3 regions of the Streptomyces sp. AM 4-1-1 genome follow, and region 2 is predicted to be linked to each of the others. Evidence: riboswitches for the same ligand, from Rfam matches in the RefSeq annotation. Region 2 holds a riboswitch; each other region holds the start of a gene.

Region 1 (5,944 bases), 2.1 Mb from region 2:
CAGATCGCCTCGATCGGCGCCACCAGGAACACACCGCCGGCGGCGTCGACCGACCCGAGGGCGCGGTAGAAGTCGAAGCCGTGGCCGCCGCCGGGCACGGCCAGTGACCGCTCCACGAGCACCCCGAGCGGCAGCAGGAGCAGCACCACGACGGTCAGCAGCACCCCGCCGAACAGCGTCCACTGTCCGGCGCCGCGCGGGCGGCGCGCGGTCTGCGCCGGATCGACCAGCTTCAGCGCCGTCTCCCTGCGGCGCACGGTCCTGGCGTGCACGGCGAGGATCGCGCCGACCGCGGCGAACTGGACCAGCGTCAGCACGGCGGCCGTCGGCAGGTCGAGGAACTGGGCGGTCTGCCGGTAGATCTCCACCTCCAGGGTGGAGAAGGCCGGGCCGCCGAGGATCTGCACGACACCGAAGGAGGTGAAGGTGAAGAGGAAGACCATCAGCGCGGCGGCGGCCACGGCGGGCGCGAGGGCCGGCAGGGTGACCCGCCGCCAGGCCGCGAACCGCCCGGCGCCCAGGACCCGGGCGGCCTCCTCCTGGCGCGGGTCGAGCTGCGACCACAGTCCGCCGACGGTCCGCACGACCACCGCGTAGTTGAAGAAGACATGGGCGAGGAGGATCGCCCACACGGTGGTGTCGAGGCGTACCCCCCACATCTCGTCGAGGAGGCCGCCCCGCCCGAGGAGCGCCAGGAACGCCGTGCCGACGACCACGGTCGGCAGCACGAACGGCACGGTGACGACCGCGCGCAGCAGTTGCTTGCCGGGGAAGTCGAGGCGGGCGAAGACGTACGCGCCGGGCAGCGCGATCAGCAGGGTGAGCGCCGTCGAGGCGAGCGCCTGCCAGCCGGTGAACCAGAGGACGTCGAGGATGTCCGGCCGGGCCAGCACCTCGCCGAACCGGCCGAACTGCCAGACACCGCCGGTCTTCAGTCCCCGGCCGACGATCGCGACGACGGGGTAGGCGAAGAACAGCGCGAAGAAGGCGAACGGCACGGCCATCAGGGCGAGCCGTGTCACCGCGTCCCGGCGTGCCCGGCCGCCGGGGCGCCCCGCCTCCCCGCGCGCGCCCACCCCGCGGCCGGGGGGCTTCGTTACTTCACGACGAGCGAGGACCACGACTGGACCCACTGCTCACGGTTCTTGGAGATCTTCTCCGGGTCGACCGTGGCCGGCTTGTCGACCTTCGCGCCGAACCTGGTGAAGAGTTCCGGCAGCTTCGCGTCCTTGACCACGGGGTTCACGAACATGGTGAGCGGCATGTCGTCCTGGAACTTCTCGCTGATCAGGAAGTCCAGCAGGGCCTTGCCGCCCTCCTCGTTCTTCGCCCCGGTCAGCAGACCCGCGAACTCCGTCTGCCGGAAGCAGGTGCCGGTGGCGACGCCGGTCGGCGCCTCGGCCGGCTGCGGCTTCGCGTACAGCACCTCGACGGGCGGGCTGGAGGCGTACGACACGACGAGCGGGCGGTCGGCCTTGGCCTTGCGGCCGCCCGCGGAGCCGGAGAACTCCTCGTTGTACGCCTGCTCCCAGCCGTCGACGACCTTGACCCCGTTGCTCCTGAGCTTCTTCCAGTAGTCCTCGTGGCCCCCGTCGCCGTAGGCGGCGACCGTGCCGAGGAGGAAGCCTAGACCGGGCGACGAGGTCGCCGGGTTCTCGGTGACGAGCAGGTTCTTGTACGCGGGCTTCACCAGGTCGGCGAAGCTCTGCGGCGGGGCGAGCTTCTTGTCCGCGAAGTACTTCTTGTCGTAGTTGACACAGATGTCGCCGGTGTCGACGGGCGTGACCCGGTGCTTGTCCCCGTCGAGCCGGGCGTCGGGCGAGACCCGGTCGAGGCCCTTCGCCTCGTACGGGGTGAACAGCCCGTTGTCGAGGGCGCGTGAGAGCAGGGTGTTGTCGACGCCGAAGAACACGTCGCCGCGCGGGGAGCCCTTGGTCAGGATCTCCTGGTTGAGGGCGGCTCCGGCGTCACCGCTCTTCAGTACCTTGACGGTGTAGCCGGTCTCCTCGGTGAACGCCTTCAGCACGGCGGGGGAGGCGGCGAACGAGTCGTGGCTGACCAGGGTGACCGTCTTCGACCCGGTCCCCTTCGACGCGCCGCTCCCGGCGCCGGAGTCGTCTGAACCGCCGCAGCCGGCCAGCGCCGTGACGCCGAGGGCCGCGGCGAGCGAGATCGCGGCGGTCTTCGTGGTGGTGTGCATTCATTCCTCCTGGGGGTGACCAGGAAGAGACGCGGCCCTGCCCGCTCCGGAGAGCGGGCAGGGCGCAACAGCTCGAGTAACGACCGAACTTCCTACCCGGAATGACCCGGGCGAGGTTCAGAGGGTCTGCGGCGTGCCGCACTCTCAGCGCTGTGGCGCTCCCCTGTCGGAATATGAAGTTGGTTCGGCCCAGGCTACACGTGCCTTTTCGGCCTCAGCGCTCGGCCGCCGCCAGCTGCCCGCAGGCCCCGTCGATCTCCTGACCACGGGTGTCCCGGACGGTCACCGGCACCCCGTGGGCGGCGATCGCCTCGACGAACGCCTTCTCGTCCTCGGGCCGGGAGGCCGTCCACTTCGAACCGGGCGTCGGGTTCAGCGGAATGAGGTTGACGTGCACCCGCTTGCCCTTGAGGAGCCGGCCCAGCAGGTCACCGCGCCACGCCTGGTCGTTGATGTCACGGATCAGCGCGTACTCGACGGAGATCCGGCGGCCGGACTTCTCCGCGTACTCCCACGCGGCGTCCAGCACCTCGCGCACCTTCCACCGGGTGTTCACCGGTACGAGCGTGTCGCGCAGCTCGTCGTCGGGGGCGTGCAGCGAGACGGCCAGACGGCACTTGAAGCCCTCGTCGGCGAACCGCAGCATCGCCGGGACCAGTCCGACCGTGGAGACGGTGACGCCCCGCTGCGAGATCCCGAGCCCGTCGGGCTCCGGGTCCGTCAGCCGCCGGATCGCGCCGACCACCCGCTTGTAGTTGGCGAGCGGTTCGCCCATGCCCATGAACACGATGTTGGACAGCCGCGCCGGACCGCCGGGGACCTCACCGTCGCGCAGCGCCCGCATGCCGTCCACGATCTGGTGCACGATCTCGGCGGTCGACAGGTTACGGTCCAGGCCCGCCTGCCCGGTCGCGCAGAACGGGCAGTTCATCCCGCAGCCGGCCTGTGACGAGACGCACATGGTGACGCGTTCGGGGTAGCGCATCAGGACGGACTCGACGAGCGTCCCGTCGTGCAGCTTCCACAGCGTCTTACGGGTGGTGTCGTCGTCGCAGCTGATGTGCCGTACGACGGACATCAGGTCCGGGAACATCGCGTCGGCGAGCTTGTCCCGCGATCCGGCCGGGATGTTGGTCCACTCGGACGGGTCGTGCGCGTACCGCGCGAAGTAGTGCTGCGACAGCTGCTGGGCGCGGAACGGCTTCTCACCGATCGCGGCGACGGCCTCCTTGCGCTCGGCAGGCGTGAGGTCGGCGAGGTGCCGCGGCGGCTGCTTGGCCCCGCGGGGCGCGACGAAAGTGAGTTCTCCGGGCTTAGGCATGGTTCCTCCAGTGTCGCAGACACGCCGCGTGCCGAAGGTCGCCGTCGGTCCGGGCGGCTCCGGTGCTCCCGTGCGGGAGCGGCCGGTGGGATCGGCCGCGACCGGAGCGAACAGGAAAATGGTCCGCGGTCCGGTGTCCGCCCGCCTACCCTCACGTCCATGCGCTTCGACGACGAACACTCCTTCCTCGTTCACGTCACGGACCGGCTCGCCGGCCTGCCGGGGGTGCGGGCCGTGGCGTTGGGGGGCTCGCGGGCCGCCGGCACGCATCGGGCCGACAGCGACTGGGACTTCGCCGTCTACTACCGGGGGACCTTCTCCCCCGACGCCCTGCGCGCCCTCGGCTGGCCCGGGGAGGTCTCCGGGATCGGCGAGTGGGGCGGTGGCGTGTTCAACGGCGGAGCGTGGCTCCGGGTCGGCGCCCGGCACATCGACGTGCACTACCGCGACCTCGACGACGTGGAGCATCAGCTCGCGCAGGCCCGCCAGGGGCGGTTCGCCGTCGAGCGGCTCATGTTCCACCTGGCCGGAATCCCGACCTATCTGGTCGTCGCCGAGCTGGCCGTCAACCAGGTGCTGCACGGACAGCTGCCGCGCCCCGACTTCCCCGCGGAACTGCGGCGCACCGCGCCCGCTCAGTGGTGGAACGCGGCCCGGCTCACCCTCGACTACGCACGCACCGCCCACGCCGAGCGGGGCAACCTCACCGACACCGTGGGAGCGATCGGCGTCGCCGCCTGCCAGACGGCGCACGCGGTCCTGGCAGCGCGGGGGCAGTGGGTCACCAACGAGAAGACGCTGCTCGACCGTGCGGGACTGAGGGGCGTCGACCGCGTCCTGGCCGGGCTGTCCCCCGTACCGGAAGACCTGACCCGTGCCGTCGACGAGACGCTGTCCCTGCTGGAGCGGGCCGTCGAAACGGCCTGAACGCGGTGAGGGCCCGCCGTGGACGGCGGGCCCTCACCGGGAACGACGACGCGCTCCCGGTACGCGGAGTGCGCCCTCCTCGTCAGCCGGAGCCGACGAAGATCACCAGCAGCAGCCAGACGACCGGTGCGGACGGCAGCAGCGAGTCGAGCCGGTCCATGATCCCGCCATGCCCCGGCAGCAGCGTGCCCATGTCCTTGATCCCGAGGTCCCGCTTGATCATGGACTCGCCCAGGTCACCGAGGGTGGCACTGGCCGCGACGGCGAGGCCGAGCAGCAGCCCCTGCCACCAGGCGCCGTCGTCGATCAGGAACTCCATGCACAGCGCGCCGGCGACCATCGCGAAGGAGACCGCTCCGAACAGGCCCTCACGGGTCTTCCCCGGACTGATGCGCGGCGCGAGCTTGTGCTTCCCGAAGCGCCAGCCGACGGCGTACGCGCCCGTGTCACTGACCACCGTCAGCAGCAGGAAGGTGAGGACCCGCCACGGGCCGTCGTCCGCCGCCAGGAGCAGGGCGACGAACGTCGCCAGGAACGGTACGTAGAACGCGGCGAAGACACCCGCCGTGACGTCCTTGAGGTAGCCCTCCGGTGGCGCCGTCATCCGCCACACGAGTACCGCGAGGGCGGTCAGCGCCATGGCGATCCACGCGCCCTGGGCCCCCCACACGTAGCCGGACACGACCATCGCCGCGCCACCGACGGCGAGCGGGACGAGCGGTGCCTTGAGCTCCTTGCGTTCCGCCAGCCGCGAGGTGAGCTCCCACAGACCGATGACCACGGCGACGACGATCACGCCCACGAACACGGCCTTCACCACGAAGAGCGAGGCGATGACCACCACGCCGAGCCCCACGCCGACCCCTATGGCGGCGCGCAGATCGCGGCCCGCGCGCTTCTTCTGCGGCGGGGGCGGCGGCGGGGTGGACATGGGCTCCTGCGGCATCTCGTCGCGGAACGGGGGACCGCCCGGCTGGGCGGCCCCCCGGTCCCGGTCGTCGGGGTCGTCAGCGTCTCTACCTGCGTCGGGAACGTCCGGCACGATGGGCATGGGCCGAGTCTGCGGGGCGTCGCGTACATCGTGAACGGGACCCGCCGGGGCGGAACCCATCTCGGACGTACCCCGATGACCGGCTCCCGGCGAGGCGCCCCAGGAAGAGTCGTTCATCAGACTTCGAGCAGCTCGGCTTCCTTGTGCTTGAGCAGCTCGTCCACCTGCGCGACGTACTTCGCGGTGGTGTCGTCGAGCTCCTTCTCGGCGCGGCGTACCTCGTCCTCGCCGGACTCCTTGTCCTTGACCAGCTTGTCGAGGGTCTCCTTGGCCTTGCGGCGGACCGCGCGGATGGAGATCTTGGAGTCCTCGGCCTTCGTCTTCGCGACCTTGATGTAGTCGCGGCGACGCTCCTCGGTGAGCTCCGGGAAGTTCACCCGGATGATATTGCCGTCATTGCTCGGGTTGACCCCGAGGTCGGAGTCGCGGATCGCCTGCTCGATGT
Region 2 (5,944 bases):
TCAGGCTGGACGAGCTGGAGGCGGAACGAGCCGCCAACAACGGCGCGTATCTGCAGTTCGTGCGGGAACGGAACATGTCCGTCGGCCTGTACGCCCTCGACGCCGGCGAGCTCGACCCCCAGCAGCCGCACAGTCAGGACGAGGTGTACCTGGTCGTCAGCGGCCGAGCCTCGATCACGGTCGGTACGGAGACCACGCTCGTGGGCCGGGGGAGCGTGGTGTACGTACCGGCCGGTGCCACCCACAAGTTCCACCACATCACGGAGGACCTGCGGGTGATGGTGGTCTTCTCCCCGCCGGAGGGCTGAGCCGTTCTCTCAGGGACACCTAGGGGATCGATCAGGGGAGTTCAAGGGCTCCTGTCGGCTCTTCGGCCACCTCCGCGCCTCTAGCATCGAAGCAGGCACTCATAGAGACGAGGTACGGACGATGGCGGTGCGGGAGATATTCGCGGGGATGCCCTGGTGGGTGAAGTGGGTCGCGGTGCCCGTCATCGCCATCGTCGTGTTCGGCGGGCTGATCGCCAGCATCGTCGGGTTCGTGATCGGCCTGCTCTTCAAGGCCCTGATCTTCGTGATCCTGGTCGGCGGGCTCATCTTCGTCGTCCGGAAGGTCATGTCCTCGTCGAGCCGGGACTGGTAGAGGCGGGCCTGGCCCGAGAACCAGCGAGCGAGGGCCGCCACCGCGGAGACCGGTAGTGGGCGGACCGGCGGCGCGCGGGGGCCGACAGGGCGCGGGGGCCCTGTGGCCCGGGACCCGGCAGTCGGGCACGGTGAGCGAGGGCCGTGACCAGGAGCGTGTGACCGGTACGGCAATTAGACCAGCTGAGCTAAGCAGCCAACGAAAGCACCATCCCGGCGTGGGCTCCCGATACAGTGACATATCGCTGCCGCCGCCCGGGAGAGACACCCTTCTGTCACCACCTGACCTGTGGTTTGTACGACAGTTCGGTCCGGACCCCGAGGCTTCGGCAGCCCTGTGGGGGCGGCCCCCATGGGAGGGCTGACAGCCCGTCACCATGCCTGGGGGTGACCTTTGACCACGGCATCGAGTACCACTGTCCCGACGTTGATCGGTTCGGTTCAGCGGGCACTGAGACTGCTGGAGGCTGTGGGCGCCCATCGCGACGGAGCGCCCGCGAAGCAACTGGCGAGGGAGGCGGGGCTGCCTCTGCCAACCGCCTACCACCTGTTGCGCACGCTGACCCACGAGGGATATCTCCGCAGGGAGAAGGGCGTCTTCCTGTTCGGCGCCGCGACCGAGCGACTGGGGGGCAACAGGCCCCCGCACCCTCGTCGAAGCAGAATCGTCGAGTCCCTGGAGCAGTGGCGCGACGCCATCGGGGCTCCGGTGTACTGCGCGGTCTACCGCGAGGGCGAGATCGAGCTCATCGGAGTCGCGGACACCCCGGCCTCCCCCGCGGTGGACGAATGGGCCTCGTTCCGCGAGACGGGTCACGCGCACGCAATCGGCCAATGTCTGCTCGGCCAACTCGATGAGAAGGCCCGCGAACACCATCTCGACCGTTACCCGGTGCGACCACTGACGCGTTACTCCGTACGAGACCGTCAGTCATTTCTTGAGCGTTTGAGATCGATGGAACGCATGGAACCTGTCATCGAACGACAGGAATATGCCTTAGGAACTGTCTGCGCCGCCATTCCCATCACGGCGGGCTCAACTGCCGCCGCAATGGCGGTTTCTCTCCCTCTGGAACAAGAGGAACGGTTGCTCCCCGCAGTCGAACAACTACGTGGCGAAGTGTCGAGCCTCTTGCGCTCGTTCGTGTTCTCTATCAGTATCTGAAAAATCACTCCTTGTGATCTGCTATCGCGTGCACCACGATGGCGTCAATAGGGCCATGGGGGATCATTCCTGGCCAGTTTCATCTACTGCGGGGTTGAACGATGCGCGAGTCGGTTCAAGCAGAGGTCATGATGAGCTTCCTCGTCTCCGAGGAGCTGTCATTCCGAATCCCGGTGGAGCTCCGGTACGAAGTGAGCGATCCGTACGCGATCCGGATGACCTTCCATCTCCCGGGTGACGCCCCCGTCACCTGGGCTTTCGGTCGTGAGCTGTTGCTCGACGGCCTCAACAGTCCAAGTGGTGACGGCGATGTGCACATCGGGCCCACCGAGCCGGAGGGGCTGTCGGACGTGCACATCAGGCTTCAGGTCGGTGCGGACCGTGCGCTCTTCCGGGCCGGGACCGCTCCTCTTGTGGCATTTCTCGACCGCACGGACAAGTTGGTGCCGCTCGGTCAGGAGCACACGTTGGGTGACTTCGAGGGGAGTCTGGAAGATGCACTGGGGCGCATCCTCGCCGAAGAGCAGAACGCCGGCTGAGCGCCGCCGTCCTTAGCTCGTAGTTCCGTCGGCCTGGGCCAGCTCTCCGCCGCCGTCCGCACCGCCGTCCGTAGCGTCCGCCCGCAGACCCGACCTGTGCGGCCCGCGCTGCCTTTCCGTCCGTCGTTCCGCCGTTCGTGGCATCGCGCACAACGGCCGCTGCGGCAGTCCCCGGTGGTGTACACGGTCACGGTTTGCGACGTCGGCCTCTTCCGGTCCGTGCGGGTGCCGAAGCTCCTGCTTCCGCGCCGAGCCCTGTACGGTCCGCGGAGACCACCAGCGCCGCGAGAACGGTCGTCACCGGCACCGAGGCGACCAGACCGATCGAGCCGACCAGCGTCCGTACGATCTCCTCCGCCACCAACTCGCTGTTGGCCACTGTCCCCACACCGCTCTCAGCGATCGAGAACAACAACAGCAGTGGAAGCGCGGCGCCCGCATAGGCGAGCACGAGCGTATTGACGACCGAGGCGATGTGGTCGCGGCCGATCCTGATCGCCGCCCGGTAGAGCTTCCGCGCGCCCATCGCCGGATTCGCCTGATGCAGCTCCCAGACCGCCGACGTCTGAGTGACCGTCACGTCGTCCAGCACGCCCAGCGAGCCGATGATGACCCCGGCCAGCAGCAGCCCACTCATGTCGATGCCCGGGTACAGGCCGTGGATGAGTCCGGTGTTGTCGTCGGTGTTGCCGCTCAGATGCGCCCAGCCGATGAAGAGGGAACCGAGCAGTCCGATCAACAGCAGGGAGATCAGTGTGCCGAGCACGGCGACGGATGTGCGGGCCGTCACCCCGTGGCACATGTAGAGGGCGATCAGCATGATGGCTCCGGCCCCGACGACCGCGACGACCAGGGGGTTCGACCCCTGAAGGATCGCCGGGAGAATGAACAGGGTCAGCACGGCGAACGACACCGCGAGCGCGACCAGCGCCATCACCCCGCGCAGCCTGCCCACGACGACGACGGCGAGCGCGAACACCCCGGCCAGCAGCGCCATCGGGAGCGCCCGGTCCACGTCCGTCACGGAGTACTGGAGATCGTGGGGCGCGTCGGGCGCGTACGCCACCACCACTCCCTGGCCCTGGCTCAGTTGACGCGGTGAGTCGGGCTGGACGACCTCCACGAAGGTGCGGCCCTTGTTCCTGCCGCTCGTCACCTTGACGGTGGCCTTCTTGCACAGGCCCGACGCCGCGTTGACCGCCTCGCGCCCAGAAGGTGTCGAGGTGTCACCGGTCGGAGGCACCTGGGCGGCGTTCACGTCCTCGCAGGCGACCCGTTCGACGGCCACCACCTGGGCCTGTTCGGTCTGCCGGTCGAAGCCGACCCCGGTGCGTTCGTGCGCCGGGGCGCCGCCCGGCCAGAGCGCCACCAGGCCGACCACCACGGCGGCGGCGAACGGGATCAGCACGGCCGCGATGACTCTGCGCAGATGCGTGGACACCGGAGCGGCCGGGCCATGGCTGTGCGCGTGGCTGTGTGCGTGACCGTGCGGCTCGGGTGCCGGATCGCGGCCCGGACGACGAGCGGCACCGGCACCTGAGCGCGCACCGGCATCAGAACCGGCGCCCGCCACAGAAGCGCGGCCGGCGGTGGAATCGGGAGCGGTGGGCACGGAATCGGAAGAGGTATGGGGGGACGTCACCGGCCGATCATCGCAAGTGCGGCAGGGGCCCTCTGTTCAGCACGCCAGGTAGGGCGCTAGCGTGGTGACACCTTTGCACACGCGGGAGCTCGGAGCACCGGGCTGAGAGGGCGCTGATCTCCGTACAGCCGTACGGGACATGCTGCGCCGACCGCCGAACCTGTTACCGGGTAATGCCGGCGTAGGGAGTAGGTCTCATGACCACATCGGACGCACGCACGCCTGCTTCGGAACCGAACGCGCCCAGCGCGACCGGCGACGAGGCCGGGAAGTCCATCGGCTGGCACAAGGGATACGTCCAGGGTTCGCGCCCCGACCTCCAGGTGCCGGTCCGTCAGGTGCACCTCACCAACGGCAAGGACGTGACCCTGTACGACACCTCGGGGCCGTACACCGATCCCGCCGTCGAGACCGACGTCCGCCGGGGGCTCTCGCCGCTGCGGGAGAAATGGATCATCGCCCGGGGGGACACCGAGGAGTACGCGGGCCGGCCCGCGCGGCCCGAGGACGACGGGCTGAAGCACACCGCGCCGCGAGGCGGGCTGCGCAACCTCGACGCGGTCTTCCCCGGCCGCCCCCGTCAGCCCCGGCGCAGCCGGGACGGGAAGCCGGTGACCCAGCTCGCGTACGCCCGCAGGGGCGAGATCACGCCCGAGATGGAGTACGTCGCGATCCGGGAGAACGTCGGGCCCGAGGTCGTACGCGAGGAGATCGCCGCGGGCCGGGCCGTTCTCCCGGCCAACGTCAACCACCCGGAGATCGAGCCGATGATCATCGGGAAGCGGTTCCTGGTGAAGGTCAACGCCAACATCGGCAACTCCGCGGTCACGTCCTCCATCGAGGAGGAGGTGGACAAGATGACCTGGGCCACCCGGTGGGGCGCCGACACGGTCATGGACCTTTCCACCGGGCGCAACATCCACACCACCCGTGAGTGGGTCCTCCGGAACTCCCCCGTGCCCATCGGGACCGTCCCCCTCTACCAGGCCCTCGAAAAGGTCGACGGCAGGGCGGAGGAGCTGACCTGGGAGATCTACAAGGACACGGTCATCGAGCAGGCCGAACAGGGCGTCGACTACATGACGGTGCACGCGGGGGTGCGGCTGCCGTACGTACCGCTGACCGCTCGACGCAAGACCGGCATCGTCTCCCGGGGCGGTTCGATCATGGCCGCGTGGTGCCTGGCGCATCATCAGGAGTCCTTCCTCTACGAGAATTTCGAAGAGTTGTGCGAAATCCTCGCCACGTACGACGTGACGTACTCCCTCGGCGACGGACTGCGCCCCGGCTCGATCGCGGACGCCAACGACGAGGCACAGTTCGCCGAGTTGCGCACCCTCGGTGAGCTCAACAGCGTCGCCAAACGGTTCGGTGTCCAGACGATGATCGAGGGGCCGGGGCACGTCCCGATGCACAAGATCAAGGAGAACATCGACCTCCAGCAGGAGATCTGTGAGGAGGCGCCGTTCTACACGCTCGGCCCGCTGACCACGGATGTCGCCCCGGCGTACGACCACATCACCTCGGGCATCGGCGCGGCGATGATCGCCTGGTGGGGGACGGCGATGCTCTGTTACGTCACTCCCAAGGAACACCTGGGCCTGCCCAACCGGGACGACGTGAAGACCGGCGTCATCACCTACAAGATCGCGGCACACGCGGCGGACCTGGCCAAGGGACACCCTGGCGCGCAGGACTGGGACGACGCGCTGTCGGACGCCAGGTTCGAGTTCCGCTGGGAGGACCAGTTCAATCTGGCGCTCGACCCGGACACGGCAAGGGAGTTCCACGACGAGACGCTGCCGGCCGAACCCGCCAAGACCGCGCACTTCTGCTCGATGTGCGGGCCGAAGTTCTGCTCGATGAAGATCTCCCATGACATCCGCCGGGAGCACGGCGGATCACAGGCGGAGATCGAGGAGGGCATGGCGGAGAAGTCCAGGGAGTTCGCGGCGGC
Region 3 (5,944 bases), 2.0 Mb from region 2:
CGCCGGCCTTCGGGTCGCTGCTGATGACCGTGCCGCGCTCGACGGTGTCGCTGTAGGCGCGGTCGACCCGGCCGAGATCGAGACCGGTGTCGGAGAGGCGCTTCCCGGCGGCCTTCTCGCTCTGCCCGAGGAGGGCGGGCACCCGGGTGAACTGTCCGGAGTTGATGTACCAGATCCCGCCTCCGACGCCCAGGACCAGCAGCACCGCCACCACGGCGGCGAGCACACCCCGCCTCGGCGTGCCGCCGAACGGCGTCCACCGCTCGCTCCGGGCGGGCGGCGGGGACAGCGGTGGAGGGGTCTCCAGACGGCTGGTGCGGTCGGAGACGTCCGCCCCGGACGCGAGCGCCCGGGGAATCACACTCGTACGGTCGTCGGCCCCGTCACGCTCCTCGGCGAGCGCCTGCGGGGGCACGGCGTCCAGCTCCTCCTCGGTGAGCGCGGCGCGCGCCTCCAGCACGAGGGCGAGCAGCGCGACCGCGTCGTGCGGGCGGACCTCGGGATCACGGGCCGCGGCCACCGCCACCAGGTCGTCCAGCTCGGCCGCGAGCCCGGGGACTGCGGCGGACGGGGCGGGCACGTCCTCGTTGAGGTGCTGGTAGATCACCTGGGCCGGGGTGCCACCGGTGTGCGGCTTGGCGCCCGTCAGCATCTCGTGCAGGACCACACCGCAGGCGTACACATCGGCACGGGTGTCGGCCGTGCCGTGCTCGATCTGCTCGGGGGCGAGGTACGAGACGGTGCCCAGCACCGAGCCCGTGGTGGCGGTGACGGAACCCACCGCCCGTACGAGACCGAAGTCGGCGACCTTCACCCGGCCGTCGTCCCCTATCAGGACGTTCTCCGGCTTCATGTCGCGGTGCACGAACCCCGCCCGGTGGGCCGCCCCCAGCGCGGCGAGGACCGGTTCCAGGATGTCCAGCGCGGCCCGGGGCCGCAGCGCGCCCCGCTCCCGCAGGACGTCACGCAGGGTGCATCCCGAGACGTACTCCATCGCCAGATAGACGTACGCGCCCTGCGCCCCCTGGTCGAAGACGGCGACCACGTTGGGATGCGCCAGCCGGGCCACCGACTTGGCCTCGCGGATGAAGCGCTCGACGAACGAGACGTCGGCCGCGAGCGCCGGGTGCATCACCTTGAGGGCGAGCACCCGGTCGAGACGGGTGTCCAAGGCCCGGTAGACCGTGGCCATCCCGCCGACGGCGATGCGGGCGTCGACGCGGTAGCGGCCGTCGAGCACCTGCCCGACAAGAGGGTCCTGGAGGGTCGTATCCACGCAGGCGAGTCTACGAGCAGCGACGGCCCCGGCCCGCCGCCCGGGGCCGAGCCGGGTCCGTACCGCGGCCGGGCCGTGACAGACGCTCCGCCACCCAGGACCTCCGGCCGCCTCTCGACCGGACGCACCGGACGACGTCCCCCCGGGCGGACACCGCCGGTCACGGCATCACGGCATCAGGGTGCGACGGCCCGGAAGGTCCGGCACTACGGTGCGACGGCCCGGAAGGCCGGGCGCTCCGGGTCCAGGACCGCCACGCCCTCGTCCGGTGACGAGGCCAGCGCGAAGTGGCGGCGCGGGATGCGGCCCGCGCGGTGCGCCAGCCTGCCACCGTCCACCGCGTGCCGCATCGCCGCGGCCATCAGCTCGGGTTCGCGGGCCCGGGTCACCGCCGACGCGAGCATCACCGCCGCGCACCCCAGCTCCATCGCGAGCGCCGCGTCCGACGCCGTCCCGGCGCCCGCGTCGAGGATCACCGGCACCCCGGCCCGCTCGGTGATCAGCTGGAAGTTGTGCGGGTTGCGGATGCCGAGCCCGGAGCCGATGGGGGAGCCCAGCGGCATGATGGCCGCACATCCCACGTCCTCCAGCTTCCGGGCGAGCACCGGATCGTCGCTGGTGTACGGCAGCACCGTGAACCCGTCGTCGACCAGGGTCTCCGCCGCGTCCAGCAGCTCGATCGGATCGGGCAGCAGGGTCCGCTCGTCGGCCACCACCTCCAGCTTCACCCAGTCGGTGCCCAGCGCCTCCCGGGCCAGCCGGGCGGTCAGCACGGCCTCGCCCGCCGTGAAACAGCCCGCGGTGTTCGGCAGGACCCGGATGCCGAGCCGTTCCAGCACCGAGAGCACCGAGCCGGCCACCCCCGGGTCGAGCCGCCGCATCGCGACGGTGGTCAGCTCGGTGCCGGAGGCCACCAGCGAGCGTTCGAGCACATCGAGGCTGGGCACCCCGCCGGTCCCCATGATCAGCCGGGACGAGAAGGTGGCGTCCCCCAGCGCGAACAGATCGTCGGACACGGTCAGCCTCCCTGGACCGCGGTCAGTACCTCGACCCGGTCGCCGTCGGCGAGCGCCGTACGGGCCCACCGGCCGCGCGGGACGACGGACTCGTTGACGGCGGCGGCGATCCCCGAGGGCGCGGCGCTCAGCGTCGCGACCAGGACGTCCAGCGTGGTGCCGGGGGCGATGGCGCGGGGTTCTCCGTTCACGGAGACGGACATGGTCATACGGGCTGCTCCTGGGATACGGGGACGGCCGCGGACGGGAAGCGGCCGGGGGCGAAGGGGCGGGCCACCTCGGGCAGCTCACCGGTGGTCAGGGCCCGCGCCAGGGCGTCGCCCGTGACGGGGGTCAGCAGCACCCCGTTGCGATGGTGCCCGGTGGCGAGCAGCAGGCCCGGCAGGGCGGTGGGGCCCAGCAGCGGGGCGTTGTCGGGGGAGGCGGGGCGCAGACCGGCCCGGGTCTCGGTGAGCGGCAGCTCGGTGATGCCGGGCACCAGTTCGTGCGCGTCGCGCAGCAGCTCGTACACCCCGCCCGCCGTGACCGTGGTGTCCCAGCCCAGCTCCTCACTGGTGGCGCCCACCACGAGTTCGCCGTTCTCCCGGGGCACGAGATAGATGTGGCCGCCGCGCACCACGGCCCGGACGGTCCGGCTGAGGAACGGGGCGTACGCGGGCGGCACGGTCAGCCGCAGCACCTGCCCCTTCACCGGGCGGACCGGGGGCACCACCCCGCCGGGCAGTCCGGCGAGCCGTCCGCTGAGACTGCCCGCCGCGAGCACCACCTGGTCGGCGGTGAGCCGGGCGCCGCCCGCGAGCACGGCGCCGACCGCCCGGTCCCGTACCACCGAGAGCCGTGCCACCCGCTCCCGGTGGAAGCGGACCCCGGCCCGCTCGCACGCCGTCAGCAGCGCGGCGGCCAGCCGCCGGGGATCGACCTGGTGGTCGCCGTCGACGCGCAGGCCCCCGCGCACGCCCGGCGCGAGCATCGGCTCCAGCCGACGGCACTCACGCCCGGTGAGCCAGTCGGAATCCAGTCCGCAGCGGCGCTGGAGCTCGTGCAGCTCCCGCAACTGCGCCCGGTCGTCCGAGTCCAGCGCGACGGCCAGCGTGCCGCAGGCGCGGAAGCCGATGTCCTGGCCGCTCGCCTCCGTCAGCTCGGCCGCGAACGCGGGATAGCGCGCGGCCGAGGCGACGTTGAGGCCGAGCAGCAGTTCCTCCCCGTAGTGGAGTTCGGTGACGGCGGCGAGCATTCCGGCCGCGACCCGCGCGGCCCCGCCGCCCGGTCCTGGATCGGCGACGGCGGTACGCAGCCCGTGCTGCGCGGCCCGCCAGGCGGTGACCAGGCCGATGATCCCGCCCCCGATGACGAGGACGTCGGAACCGGCGGAGGACCACGGGCCCCGCGCGGGGCCCCGCCCGGACCGGTCCTGGCCCGGCCCCCCGGTCTCTTCACCGGGCCCGGGGCCATCCCCGCGAGCACCTGTGGTCTCGGAAGAACGCATGGGCGTCCAGCCCCTCCCTTCGCCGGCATGACCCGGATCAGGTTCGTACGGTCGGAGGCCGCCCAGCCCCCCTCTCAGCCCGGTGCGTCCGGGCTCCCGCGAGTGCCTTACGTTGGCCACCATAAACCTTGGCCCTGACGCGCAGTAAGGGAGCCGCAGCCATGGCCCGCTCGCTCGACGGACTCGTCCTCTCGCCGGTCGCCGACCAGGCCCCCGGCCAGGTCTCCACCCGCACCCGGTTCGCCTACCACGAGGAAGCGGGGCGGATCTGGGCCGAGTACGCGGGCGGTGACGTGGTCCGCGGCCATCTCGTCGGCACCCGTACCGCCGACACCCTGGACTTCCGCTACGTCCAGCTCACCCAGGACGGGGCCACCTCCTCCGGGCACTGCGTCTCCACCGTCGTCGAGCTCGCCGACGGACGGGTGCGGCTGGACGAGCGGTGGGAGTGGGAGTCGCGGGAGGGCGGCGGGACGAGCGTGGTGGAACAGCTCGGTCTCTGACGCCACGTCAGGTGTTTAGGGTGGACGGGTGAGCGAGCAGACCGAACAGCAGACAGAGAGCCGCCGCCGAGTGGTCGTCGTCGGGGCGGGCATGGCGGGCGTCCGGACCGCGGTCGCCCTGCGTGAGCAGGGCTTCACCGGCTCGGTCACCCTCATCGGCGCCGAACCCCACCCGCCGTACGACAGGCCCCCGCTCTCCAAGGCCGTGCTGCTCGGAACCGCCGAGCACTCCGCCTTCGACATCGACTTCGCGGCGCTGGACATCGAACTGCGGCTGGGGCTGGAGGTGACCGGTGTGCGTCCCTCGGCGCACGAGGTGGACACCGCCGCCGGGACCGTCCCGTACGACGTCCTGGTCGTCGCCACCGGGGCCGAACCCGTCACGCTCCCCGGCTCCGGGGACGCCCCCGGCGTCCATCTGCTGCGCACCCTCGACGACGCGACCCGGCTGCGGCCGGTGCTCGACGAGCGGCGCCCGGTCGTGGTCGTCGGCGCGGGCTGGATCGGCGCGGAGTTCACCACGGCGGCCCGCGCGGCGGGCTGCCGGGTCACCGTCGTCGAGGCCGCCGACCGGCCGCTCGCGGGCACCATGCCGGCCGAGGTCGCCGCCCCGATGGCCGCCTGGTACGCGGAGAGCGGCGCGGAACTGCTCACGCTCGCCCGGGTGGCGCGCGTCGAACCGGGCGCGGTCGTCCTCGCCGGGGACGCGTCCGGTGCGGACGGCCGGGTGATCGCGGCCGACGCCGTCGTCGTCGGGATCGGCGCCAGGCCCGCCACCGGCCCGCTCGCCGGGTCCGGCATCCGGCTCGGCCCGGACGGTTCGGTGACCGCCGACAGCGCCCTGCGCGCCTCGGTGGCCGATGTGTACGCCGTCGGGGACTGCGCCTCCTTCCCCTCCGCCCGCTACGGCGAACGCCTGCTGGTCCACCACTGGGACAACGCCCTCCAGGGCCCGAGGACCGTCGCCGCGAACATCATCGGCGCCGAGGCGGGCGAGCCGCCCGTGCCGTACGACCCGGTGCCGTACTTCTGGTCCGAGCAGTTCGGCTGCTTCGTCCAGTACGCGGGCCACCACGCGGCCGCCGACACCCTGCTGTGGCGCGGCGACCCGGCGGACCCCTCCTGGACGGTGTGCTGGCTGCGCGACGGGATGCTGGTCGCGGTCCTCGCGGTCGGCCGCCCGCGCGATCTGGCGCAGGGCCGCAAGCTGGTCGAGGCGGCGGCGCGGGTCGATCCGGTACGGGTCGCCGACCCCTCCGTGCCGCTGAAGTCCACCAGGACCGACGCGCCCTGACGGCTCCGGGAGGACGGGCGGTACGGGGCAGGAACGGGCCGGTTCCGGGAGGGCGAGCGGCAGGCGCGGGCCGGTTCCGGAAGGGCGAGCGGTACGGGGGCAGGAACGGGCCGGCTCCGGAAAGGCGAGCGGCAGGCGCGGGCCGGCTCGGAAGGCCGAGCGGTACGGACTCCGGAACCGGTCGCGGGAGGCCCGGCGGCGCGGGGAGCCGGGCCGCGGTCGAGGGGGCCGTACACCCCGGTGGGGACCTCCGTCCGGGCGGCCCGGCTACCCACTGTCGGTCCGGGATGGCACGCTTGTCCCCGTGACCGAGATTGACGCAAGGATCGATGCTCTCGTCCCCGCCTGGCTCCACCTGCCCGACATCGC

The links. Region 2 has a riboswitch for thiamine pyrophosphate ahead of thiC (phosphomethylpyrimidine synthase ThiC). Riboswitches for the same ligand answer to the same signal wherever they lie in the genome.
Region 1: linked by a shared signal. The riboswitch ahead of PZB75_RS23960 (thiamine ABC transporter substrate-binding protein) and the one ahead of thiC (phosphomethylpyrimidine synthase ThiC) in region 2 are both predicted to bind thiamine pyrophosphate.
Region 3: linked by a shared signal. The riboswitch ahead of thiO (glycine oxidase ThiO) and the one ahead of thiC (phosphomethylpyrimidine synthase ThiC) in region 2 are both predicted to bind thiamine pyrophosphate.

Annotation. Positions count from the first base shown of each region.
Region 1 covers NZ_CP119145.1:5,619,152-5,625,095, reverse strand. The annotation lists gene PZB75_RS23965 (iron ABC transporter permease) at 1-1,004, opposite strand, end outside; gene PZB75_RS23960 (thiamine ABC transporter substrate-binding protein) at 1,097-2,200, opposite strand; TPP riboswitch at 2,272-2,375, opposite strand; gene rlmN (23S rRNA (adenine(2503)-C(2))-methyltransferase RlmN) at 2,415-3,521, opposite strand; gene PZB75_RS23950 (nucleotidyltransferase domain-containing protein) at 3,681-4,448, shown strand; gene PZB75_RS23945 (phosphatidate cytidylyltransferase) at 4,531-5,616, opposite strand; gene frr (ribosome recycling factor) at 5,616-5,944, opposite strand, start outside.
Region 2 covers NZ_CP119145.1:3,477,182-3,483,125, reverse strand. The annotation lists gene PZB75_RS14890 (cupin domain-containing protein) at 1-308, shown strand, start outside; gene PZB75_RS14885 (DUF5326 family protein) at 436-642, shown strand; gene PZB75_RS14880 (helix-turn-helix domain-containing protein) at 1,036-1,806, shown strand; gene PZB75_RS14875 (SsgA family sporulation/cell division regulator) at 1,908-2,345, shown strand; gene PZB75_RS14870 (YibE/F family protein) at 2,533-3,987, opposite strand; TPP riboswitch at 4,059-4,192, shown strand; gene thiC (phosphomethylpyrimidine synthase ThiC) at 4,185-5,944, shown strand, end outside.
Region 3 covers NZ_CP119145.1:1,442,266-1,448,209, reverse strand. The annotation lists gene pknB (Stk1 family PASTA domain-containing Ser/Thr kinase) at 1-1,276, opposite strand, end outside; gene PZB75_RS05990 (thiazole synthase) at 1,483-2,292, opposite strand; gene thiS (sulfur carrier protein ThiS) at 2,295-2,501, opposite strand; gene thiO (glycine oxidase ThiO) at 2,498-3,778, opposite strand; TPP riboswitch at 3,776-3,888, opposite strand; gene PZB75_RS05975 (hypothetical protein) at 3,940-4,281, shown strand; gene PZB75_RS05970 (FAD-dependent oxidoreductase) at 4,310-5,575, shown strand; gene PZB75_RS05965 (Rv2175c family DNA-binding protein) at 5,880-5,944, shown strand, end outside.